One region of the Pantoea osteomyelitidis genome, then DNA from elsewhere that is predicted to be linked to it. Evidence: riboswitches for the same ligand, from Rfam matches in the RefSeq annotation. Region 1 holds a riboswitch; the other holds the start of a gene.
What was found. Region 1 has a riboswitch for thiamine pyrophosphate ahead of thiM (hydroxyethylthiazole kinase). Riboswitches for the same ligand answer to the same signal wherever they lie in the genome.

Region 1 (4,827 bases):
AGCTCACGACAGCCGCTGTGACCTGCTGCTGTTGGGCGTGGCCGCATGGATGCGTTACGTCAGCGGCGTCGATGAGCAAGGCAAGGTTATTGAGATCAAGGATCCGCTGAAAGCGGAGCTGGCGCAGTGCGTGGCACAAAGTGAAGATGGCGAGGCGCGGGTTCGCGCTCTGCTGGCGCTAAAAACGGTTTTTGCTGAGGATTTAGCGCAAAATGACGCTTTTGTTACGCGACTTTGTCAGCTTTACAACCAGCTCTGTCAGCAGGGCGCTCGCGCCACGGTGCAGCAGGTGATAGCCAGCTACTGATTGTTCAGTAGCAAAACCGCTGGCGCAGGCGAAGCGCGCTGATTAGACTGAATCTTTCCAAATCGGGCTGGCGCAGGCCAGCCGTAATACGGACATTGCCGCATGTCAATCGCCTACACCATTACTACCAGCGAGCCGGTGAACCAGCAGATTTATCGCTATCTGCGTAAAGATATCGTGACCTGTGTGATTAACCCAGGCTCGCTGCTGTCGGAAAAAGAGGTTTCCACGCGGTTTAGCGTGTCCCGCCAACCGGTGCGCGAAGCCTTTATCAAGCTGGCAGAGGCGGGGCTGGTTCAGGTGCTGCCGCAGCGCGGAACCTTTGTGCGAAAAATCTCCGCCCGGCGGGTAGCTGACGGTCGTTTTATCCGTGAAGCGGTTGAAGTGGCAGTTGTGCGCCGCGCCGCGCTGGAGATTCAGCCTGCGGCACTGATGGCGCTGGCGCACAATCTGCAGTTACAGCAACTCTCCGCTGAGCGTCATGACAGCCAGGCCTTTCTCACGCTGGATGATGAATTTCATCGTCTGATTGCCGAGAGCATCAACTGTACGCTGGCGTGGGAAACGGTAGAGAACATCAAGGCCACCATGGATCGCGTGCGCTTTCTGACCCTGAGTGAAGTCTCGCCGCCGGAAAGCCTGATTGAGCAGCATGAAGAGATCTATTCCGCGCTGGAGGCTCATGACGCTGACGCGGCCGAAGCCGCGATGCGTCGCCATTTGCAGGAGATGATTTTCTCGATTACGCCCATCGCCGAACGCAACAGCGAGTGGTTTGAGTAAAGCCGGGCCAGCCAGCACGCAACTCACGGGCCGTCGGCGGTGGCCCCTCTACCACCAGCGGTGAAAATGATGCACCGGCCCGATGCCTTTTCCCACTTCCAGGGTATCCGCCTGCGCCAGCGCTTCCTGCAACCAGGCTTTTGCCTCGGTGATGGTTTCCGCCCAGCCGTGATGGCGCGGTCGCAGCGCCGCCAGCGCCGCCGACAGTGAGCAACCGGTGCCGTGCGTATGGCGGGTGTTTACGCGCGGCGCGCTAAAGCGCTGCTCGCCCTGTGGCGTGACCAGCCAGTCCGGGCTTTCGCTGTCGCTGAGATGGCCGCCCTTCATCAGCACCGCCTGACAGCCCAGCGCCAGCAGCGCCCTTCCCTGTTCAAGCATCTCCGCCTCGGTTTGCGCCACAGAAGTTTCCAGCAGCGCGGCGGCTTCGGGTAAGTTGGGGGTAATCAGCGAAACCTGCGGCAGCAGACGCTCGCGTACGCTGGCCACCGCCTGGGTTGAAAGCAGTGCATCGCCGCTTTTCGCCACCATTACGGTATCAAGTACCACAAACGGAATCTCTGCGCGTTTCAGCTTTTCCGCTACTACCTCTACGATGGCGGTTTCCGACAGCATACCGATCTTGGCGCTGTCGATGCGCACATCATCCAGCACGGAATCGAGCTGTGCGCCGACAAAATCGGGTTCAATGCGATAAACCTGCTGTACGCCGCGGGTGTTTTGCGCCACCAGCGCAGTAATTACGCTGGCGCCGTAAGCGCCGAGGGCGGAAAAGGCTTTCAGATCGGCCTGGATGCCCGCGCCGCCGCTGGGATCGGTACCGGCAATCGTCAGTGCGTTAATGCGTTTCATCGCTCGGCCTCCGGCTCAAGAGTCCACAGCGCATCAAGAAAGGCGGGAACGAAGCTGCCTGGCCCGCTCGCGCGCTGCGTCGCCTGTTCGCCCGCCAGCGCCATGACGCGGCAGGCGCTGGCTACGTTAACCAGCCGATCGCCAGGCAGGCTGGTAAACGCCGCTACCACCGCGGAGAGCGCGCAGCCGGTGCCCACTACCCGCGTCATCAATGCGCTGCCGCCGGTGACGCGCAGGGTGCGCGCACCGTCGGTAACGTAATCGACCTCGCCCGTTACCGCCACGATGCTGTGATATTTTTGTGCCAGCTGCCGTGCCGCCGTCAGGGCCGCCTCTGCCTGGTGCAGGCTGTCGACGCCACGGCCGCCCTGCTCATGTTGCGCCAGCGCCAGAATTTCCGACGCGTTGCCCCGAATCGCTGCCGGTGCGGCATTGAGCAATTGCTGGCAGAAATCGCTGCGCAGCCTGAGCGCGCCCACGGCGACCGGATCGAGCGTCCAGGGGGTGTTGGCCGCAACGGCAGCCGTCACGGCAGTGTGCATGGCGTCGCGTCGCTCGTGCGTCAGGGTGCCGACGTTAATCAACAGCGCATCAGCGATGGCGCTAAACTGCGCGGCCTCTTCAGCATCAATCACCATTGCCGGTGAAGCCTGAAGTGCTAACAGTACATTGGCGGTAAAGGTTTGCACCACATCGTTGGTCATGCAGTGCACCAGCGGCGGCTGGCTGCGAAACAAGTGAAGGGACTGCGCGACATGCGCATCAGAAAGAGGATCAGGTTGATGTGTCATAAAACTCCCAACCGGCGATCAAGAAGGCGAATGCGGTCAGGCATCTGACTTCCCTACGCTGGCATTATCCAGATCAGGTAATACGGGTATTTCTCAGCCTTCACAAAGAAGGGCACCCCGAGTCATTGGTAAAAATTAGCTTACTTTTTGCCAGATTAGGGGAAGGAAGCTGTGGATGCAAGCTCGCCCTTCGGTTATCGCTTCGACCCGCCGAACCATCCCGAAAACACAAAAGATACCAACCGAAATTTAGCTTAAGACTGATATTTTTTGCCCTTATGGATATGTTTTGTACAATGCTGCCGGAAGGATAACCACAATAAGCAGAGGGAATTATGCTTAAAGGTATTGTGTTGTGCCAGGGGGACAAAACCACCTGCGGAGGCAAGATAATCGCTGGATCGGCGCACGGTGTCGCCTTCAATAAACCCCAGGCACAGGAAGGCGATCCTGTTACCTGTGGCAAAGACGGAAAGACATATAAAATTATCGGGGGGATCGCTTTTTATACATCTGGCTCCGAAAATAAACGCATTGCAGGATCGCTTGACAGCTACAGTTCATGTCCCTGTAAGGCTAAATTCTTACCCGCTAATTCATACCCTGTTTATATAAAAGAAGAACCCTCAGGACTCCCTCCTACAGATTTAGCGGCTGCGGCTGCTTTACCCGCCGCACTACTGACCCAAACGAAACCAGAACCCGCACAGCATGCACAGGCTGCGAAGAAAGAACGCCGGTCTGATAAGCGTGAGGGCATTGACGCAGGTTTTGCCGTAATCCCTTATGGTGGTACGACAGAAGCCTGGCAGCGGCTTCTGTTCACTGAAAACCCGCCGGCAGGAGCAAAAGAACTATTCGCCACGCTGAACGGTGCAGGCGAAAGATATAAAGCGGGTTCGATTATGCTTCTGGTTGATCCTGAAAAGCAGGACGACGCGCAGATCGCACATATGAAAGCTGCGAAAGCACGCGTTGATGCGGCGTTAGCCCCCCTCTCTATCAAACAAGCCAACTTTCTCTATAAGTACAAAGACACTATTGAGATGTTCGCTGCTGCTGCCACTACAGCAAATGACGTTGTTGGATATTCAGGGAAGGTAACCGAAGCCGTGAAGGGGTATTTCGAGAAGGTAGAAAAAATCCTTATCGAGATAGAGAAAACCTACAAAAATCAGTACATCACCAACGGCACTCTGATCGGAGAACAATTCTTTATCGAACGTCGACGTTTATTTGGCCAACTTGATAGCGTGCTGAAAATGTTCATGAAGCATCGTTTCATGTTCAACGAGTACACAGACCTGAAAAGCGCCCTTGGCCTGTCCAGCCGTTCAATCACCCATCGCTGGAATGAAACAGGCGTTAGCGATATTGAAGGGTATGCAACCCATATTGAGAAGCTGGCAAAATACGTCAAGTGGATGGAAACCGCCGGAAAGATTGGCATTGGCCTGGCTGCTCTCGATACCGCAGCGAAGATCACCGAAGCCTGCACGGTGGGGCGAGATTGTGCGAAAACTTCGTTTACTTCCATTGGTGAGTTTTCGGGTAGTCTGGTAGGTGGATCTGTGGGAGCTAAGATTATTAGCGCTGGCGCAGCAAATACTGTTTGCGCTCTGGTTCTGGGTGCTGCAACCATAGAGGCGGGAGGAGCCGGAGCGCTGCTTTGCACGCTCAGTGTATCTGGTGGAATTGCATACGGAAGCGATAAGGCTTTTGGCTGGATGGGCCAGACAGGAGGAAATTTTATCGGCGAGCAGTTAGGTCTCTATGAGATTACCAATGATGATTGATTTGAAACTCATTTCAGTCATTGTATGGCTTTTAGCAATGGCGTTTGGATTAGCCAGTATCATAGTTTCCGTTCTGAACAAAAAGCGGTTTATAGAGATTTGCATCCTATACAAAGAAAAATACGGCAGTCTGCCCGACGCCGTATTGCTGTTTGAGAACGTCAATACGCTTTGCGTCAAAATAGCCTACAGCATGAAAGTGCAGTTCATCTATATGCCACTATTGTGGAATCGCAGTTCAATCCTGACCAAAAACGATGACAAAGACTTTATCAGAAGACTTCCTAAAAGGCTTATTGGT
Region 2 (4,827 bases), on a different contig from region 1:
ATTCAGCTTCAGGCCGGGATGCAGCCCAAGCCCCATGTTCTGCGCCACGCTCAGATGCGGAAACAGGTTGTTCTCCTGAAACAGCATCGAGACCGGCCTTTTTGCCGGGGCGCTGCGGCTGTGATCCTCGCCGTTGAGCAGCAGCCTGCCCTGGCTGATCGGCAGAAAGCCCGCTATCAGGCTCAGCAGGGTGCTTTTTCCCGCGCCGCTCGGACCGAGGACGGCCAGCCGTTCGCCACGCTGCGCCGTAAAGGAAAAGCGCATCGGCAGATGCTGGTAGAGATAGGTCAGGTTAGTAAGTGTCAGCATGGCGGCCGGGCAATTTTTCCATCAGGGTAAAAAGAAGCAGACAGAGCAATAACAGCAGCAGGGCGGTGACTGCGCCATCCTGACCGCGGTAGGCCCCTATCTGCTGATAAAGATAGAAGGGCAGGGTACGAAAATCAGCACTACCGAACAGTGCGACGACGCCGAAGTCGCCAATAGAGAGCACGCAGGCAAACGCCAGCGCCTGTGCGAGAGGGCGCTTCAGCGCCCGCAGCTCGATCAGCCTCAGCCGGTTCCAGCCGCTGATATCAAGCGACAGGCAAAGCCTTGTATAGCGTTCGGCCACATCGCGCATCGGATTCCCCAGCACCTTGATGGCATAGGGGATGGCGATCAGCGCGTTGGTAAAAATCACGATGCCATCCGCCGACTGCGGCAGACCGATAGTAGCGTTGAACAGCAGAAAAAAGCCGGTGGCGAGCACGATACCGGGCATCGCCAGAATCAGCATGCCGCTCATTTCCAGCATCTGCGCCGGCCAGCGCTGCTGTCGCAGACGCAGTTCGCGGCTGCTCCAGAGCAGCATCAGGGTCAACACCACGCAGAGCAGCCCGGCGCCCAACGCAATGCGTAGCGAGGTCAGGGCCGCCAGCCAGAGCGCAGGCTGGCGCAGCGCGCCGCTCAGCCCGCCGTTCAGTCCGTCGACGATCACCGCCAGCAGCGGCGGCAACAGCAGTAGCAGCGCCAGCGCAATCAGCAGGCCATCGCTGAGACGGGAGAACCACGAGTCCTGCGGATCGCGCCAGCCCTGCATCACGCTGCTGCCTGTGGGAAGCGCATTGCTCAGCCGCTGGCTCAGCAGCGCCAGCGCCAGACAACAGCTGAGCTGGATCAACGCCAGCAGCGCGGCGCGCCCCGGATCGTAGTCGTAACTTAACGCCTGATAGATCGCCAGCTCGATAGTGGTGGCCTGCGGCCCGCCGCCCAATGACAGCACGGTGGCGAAACTGGCGAAGCAGAGCATAAAGATCAGCGCGCCCGCGGGCAGCAGCTGGCGTCGCAACCACGGCCACTCCAGCAGGCGAAAACGGTTCCAGCCACGCATACCGAGCTGCGCCGCCAGCTGACGCTGTTCGCCGGGTATGCTTTCCAGCGCCTGCAACAGCAGTCGGGTGGCAAGCGGCAGGTTAAAAAAGATGTGCGCCAGCAAAATGCCCTGCAGGCCATAGGGAGAAAAATGATAATCGATGCCGATCCAGCGGCAGAGCTGCGCCAGCCAGCCGACGCGGCCATAGACGGTCAGTATGCCAAACACCGCCACCAGCACCGGCAGCACCAGCGTCATGGCGCACAGGCGCAGCAGCAGCTGGCGACCGGGAAAGCGTCGTCGCCACAGCGCGCGCGCCAGCGCAATCGCCGGAATCACGGAAAAGAGCGCGGAGAGCAGCGCCTGCCAGAAAGAGAAGGCGATAACGTGATGCAGATAGCTATCAGTCAGCAGGCCGCGCCATGCAATCTGCGGCGCAGCCTGCCACAGCGCGCCAAAGGCCAGCAGCGCGACGCCGCACAGCAGCAGCGCGGCGAGCAGGCCCGGCAGCAGCCAGCGGGCGATCAGCGGCTGACGGCGCGTTGCCATGCGCTGATCCACTGTGCGCGATTGTCGGCAACCTGCTGCGGCGTATACTGCAACGCGGTCTGCGGCACGCTGAGCACGTCATAACCTTTTGGCAGATCGCTTTTGATCACCGGATACATCCAGTTGCCGCCGGGAATGGTCTGCTGGAAGGCCGGGGAAACCATGAACTGCATAAACTGCTGCGCCAGTTTCGGCTGCTTGCTGTTTGCCAGCCGTGCCGCCACTTCCACCTGCAAATAGTGGCCTTCACTAAAGTTCGCCGCCGCGTAGTTCTGTTTATTCTCTTCGATAATGTGATAAGCCGGAGAGGTGGTATAGCTCAGCACCAGATCGCCTTCGCCTTTCAGGAACAGGCCGTACGCTTCGCTCCAGCCTTTGGTGACGGTGACGGTTTTCTGCGCCAGCTTTTGCCAGGCCTCCGGCGCCTTATCGCCATAGACTTTTTGCATCCAGAGCAGCAGTCCTAATCCCGGCGTGCTGGTGCGCGGATCTTCATAAATAACTCGCCATTTTTCCGGGCTTTCCACCAGCTCTTTCAGGCTTTTCGGCGGGTTTTTTAGCTTGTTCTTGTCATAGACGAAAGCGAAATAGCCGTAGTCGAAGGGAATAAAGGTGCGGTTCTGCCAGCCGCCCGGCACGGTCAGCGACGAGGTATCGACCTCGCCGGGCGCGAACAGGCCGGTTGCCTGCGCCGCCTGCACCAGATTATTATCCAGGCCGAGCACCACGTCCGCTTTGCTGTTTTTCCCTTCCATACGCAGACGATTCAGCAGAGAAACGCCATCTTCCAGCGCCACATAGCGCAGCTCGCAGCCGCACTGCGCCTCAAAAGCTTTTTTTACTGCCGGACCGGGGCCCCAGTCGGCGGAAAAGGAGTCATAGGTGTAGACGGTTAACACCGGTTTGGCGGCCAGCGCCGGTGCGGATAACAGCAGCAGAACGGGCAATATTTTCTTCAACACTTTGCGCTCCTTGAGAGGAAGGATGATATGAGTCGCAAAGGATCTGAGCGGAGAGACATCTCAAATCCCTACGCCGGGGCTAACCGGATCAGGTTCGACGGGTATTTCTCAGCCCTTTATCGCAGCGATAAACAGCACCCCGTTGAGAACGGCTCATTCTAGTCATTTCCGTCGCCGGGTGAAAGGTTTACAGCGAACCCGACGGAATACGCCAACGGCGTTAACTTTACTGGCTTTTTCCTTTTGCCTGTGAAATCTTCTACCCTTTCCTTTCCCCTCCGTTTCATCCTGTAAGGGATTTCGGTATGAAATCGCTGTTAACACGACAACGCCGGTTTAACCCGGTCTATCTGGCCTTTATGGTCGTTTCCTTTATGATTGGCGTTGCCGGCGCCTTGCAGGCTCCTACGCTCAGCCTGTTTCTGACGCGCGAGGTGCAGGCAAGGCCTTTCTGGGTCGGGCTATTTTTCACCGTTAACGCTATCGCTGGTATTGTGGTCAGCCTGCTGGTGGCGAAGCGATCCGACAACCGCGGCGACCGGCGCATGCTGATTCTGTTCTGCTGCGGCATGGCGCTGATTAATGCGGTACTCTTCGCCTTTAATCGCCACTATCTGACGCTCATCACCCTGGGCGTGTTGCTGTCGGCGCTGGCCAGCGTCTCGATGCCGCAGATTTTTGCCCTGGCGCGTGAATATGCCGATCGTTCGGCGCGCGAAGTGGTGATGTTCAGCTCGGTGATGCGGGCGCAGCTGTCGCTCGCCTGGGTCATCGGCCCGCCGCTCTCCTTTGCTTTGGCGCTCAACTACGGTTTTGTCGTGATGTTTCTGGTGGCGGCGGCGCTGTTCCTGGTTTGTCTGATTCTGGTCTGGTTTACCCTGCCTTCGGTGCCGCGCATTGCGCAGTCACCGGAAGTGCTGCTGACGCAAATCAGCGGCTGGAAAGATCGCAACGTGCGTCTGCTGTTTATCGCCTCGGTGACGATGTGGACCTGCAACACCATGTATATCATCGACATGCCGCTCTGGATCAGCACCACGCTGGGCCTGCCTGAAAAGCTGGCGGGACTGCTGATGGGATCTGCCGCCGGGCTGGAGATTCCGGTGATGCTGCTGGCAGGGCACTATGCGAAGCGGCTGGGCAAACGCAAGCTGATGCTGATTGCCGTGGCGGCAGGGGTGCTGTTTTATCTGGGGCTGGTGCTGTTTCAGTCACGCACCGCGCTGATGGTATTGCAGCTGTTTAACGCCATCTTTATCGGCATTATTGCCGGGATCGGCATGCTCTGGTTTCAGGATCTGATGCCGGGACGGCCAGGGGCGGCCACCACGCTCTTTACCAACTCCATATCTACCGGGATGATTCTGGCCGGAGTGCTGCAAGGCGTGCTCAGCGAGCATTACGGACACGGTGCGGTTTACTGGCTGGCGCTGCTGCTGTCGATTGTGGCGTTTGCGCTCTCGACGCGCGTGAAGGATGTCTAAAATAACGGGCAACCTGCGTTGCCCGTTGTTTTAACCATTAATGCAGGAAGGCGGGCTGTTTCTGCTCGTAGTCGGCGATGGCGTCGTCGTGTTGCAGCGTCAGGCCGATGCTGTCGAGACCGTTAATCATGCAGTGGCGGCGAAAGCTGTCGATCTCAAAGCTGTGGGTTTTGTCGCCGGCGCGCACGGTCTGCGCTTCCAGATCCACGGTAAACTGCACGCCCGGCTGGGCGGCGACCAGCTTAAACATCTCATCCACTTCTTCTTCGCTCAGCTTCACCGGCAGCAGCTGGTTGTTAAAGCTGTTGCCGTAAAAGATATCGGCGAAGCTGGGGGCGATCACCACGTGAAAACCGAAGTCGGTCAGCGCCCAGGGCGCGTGCTCGCGCGAGGAGCCGCAGCCGAAATTTTCACGCGCCAGCAGAATGCTGGCGCCTTTAAACTCCGGCTTGTTCAGCACGAAATCGGGATTCGGCAC

Region 2: another riboswitch for thiamine pyrophosphate. It lies ahead of thiB (thiamine ABC transporter substrate binding subunit); the one in region 1 lies ahead of thiM (hydroxyethylthiazole kinase).

Annotation. Positions count from the first base shown of each region.
Region 1 is NZ_JBGFSN010000004.1:1,633,773-1,638,599, forward strand. Features, by position in the region: gene ABU178_RS12755 (mannitol dehydrogenase family protein) at 1-307, shown strand, start outside; gene ABU178_RS12760 (GntR family transcriptional regulator) at 410-1,090, shown strand; gene thiD (bifunctional hydroxymethylpyrimidine kinase/phosphomethylpyrimidine kinase) at 1,139-1,939, opposite strand; gene thiM (hydroxyethylthiazole kinase) at 1,936-2,730, opposite strand; TPP riboswitch at 2,764-2,860, opposite strand; gene ABU178_RS12775 (PAAR domain-containing protein) at 3,066-4,526, shown strand; gene ABU178_RS12780 (hypothetical protein) at 4,516-4,827, shown strand, end outside.
Region 2 is NZ_JBGFSN010000003.1:394,739-399,565, forward strand. Features, by position in the region: gene thiQ (thiamine ABC transporter ATP-binding protein ThiQ) at 1-309, opposite strand, end outside; gene thiP (thiamine/thiamine pyrophosphate ABC transporter permease ThiP) at 293-1,903, opposite strand; gene thiB (thiamine ABC transporter substrate binding subunit) at 1,879-2,865, opposite strand; TPP riboswitch at 2,913-3,017, opposite strand; gene ABU178_RS04100 (sugar efflux transporter) at 3,171-4,349, shown strand; gene leuD (3-isopropylmalate dehydratase small subunit) at 4,387-4,827, opposite strand, start outside.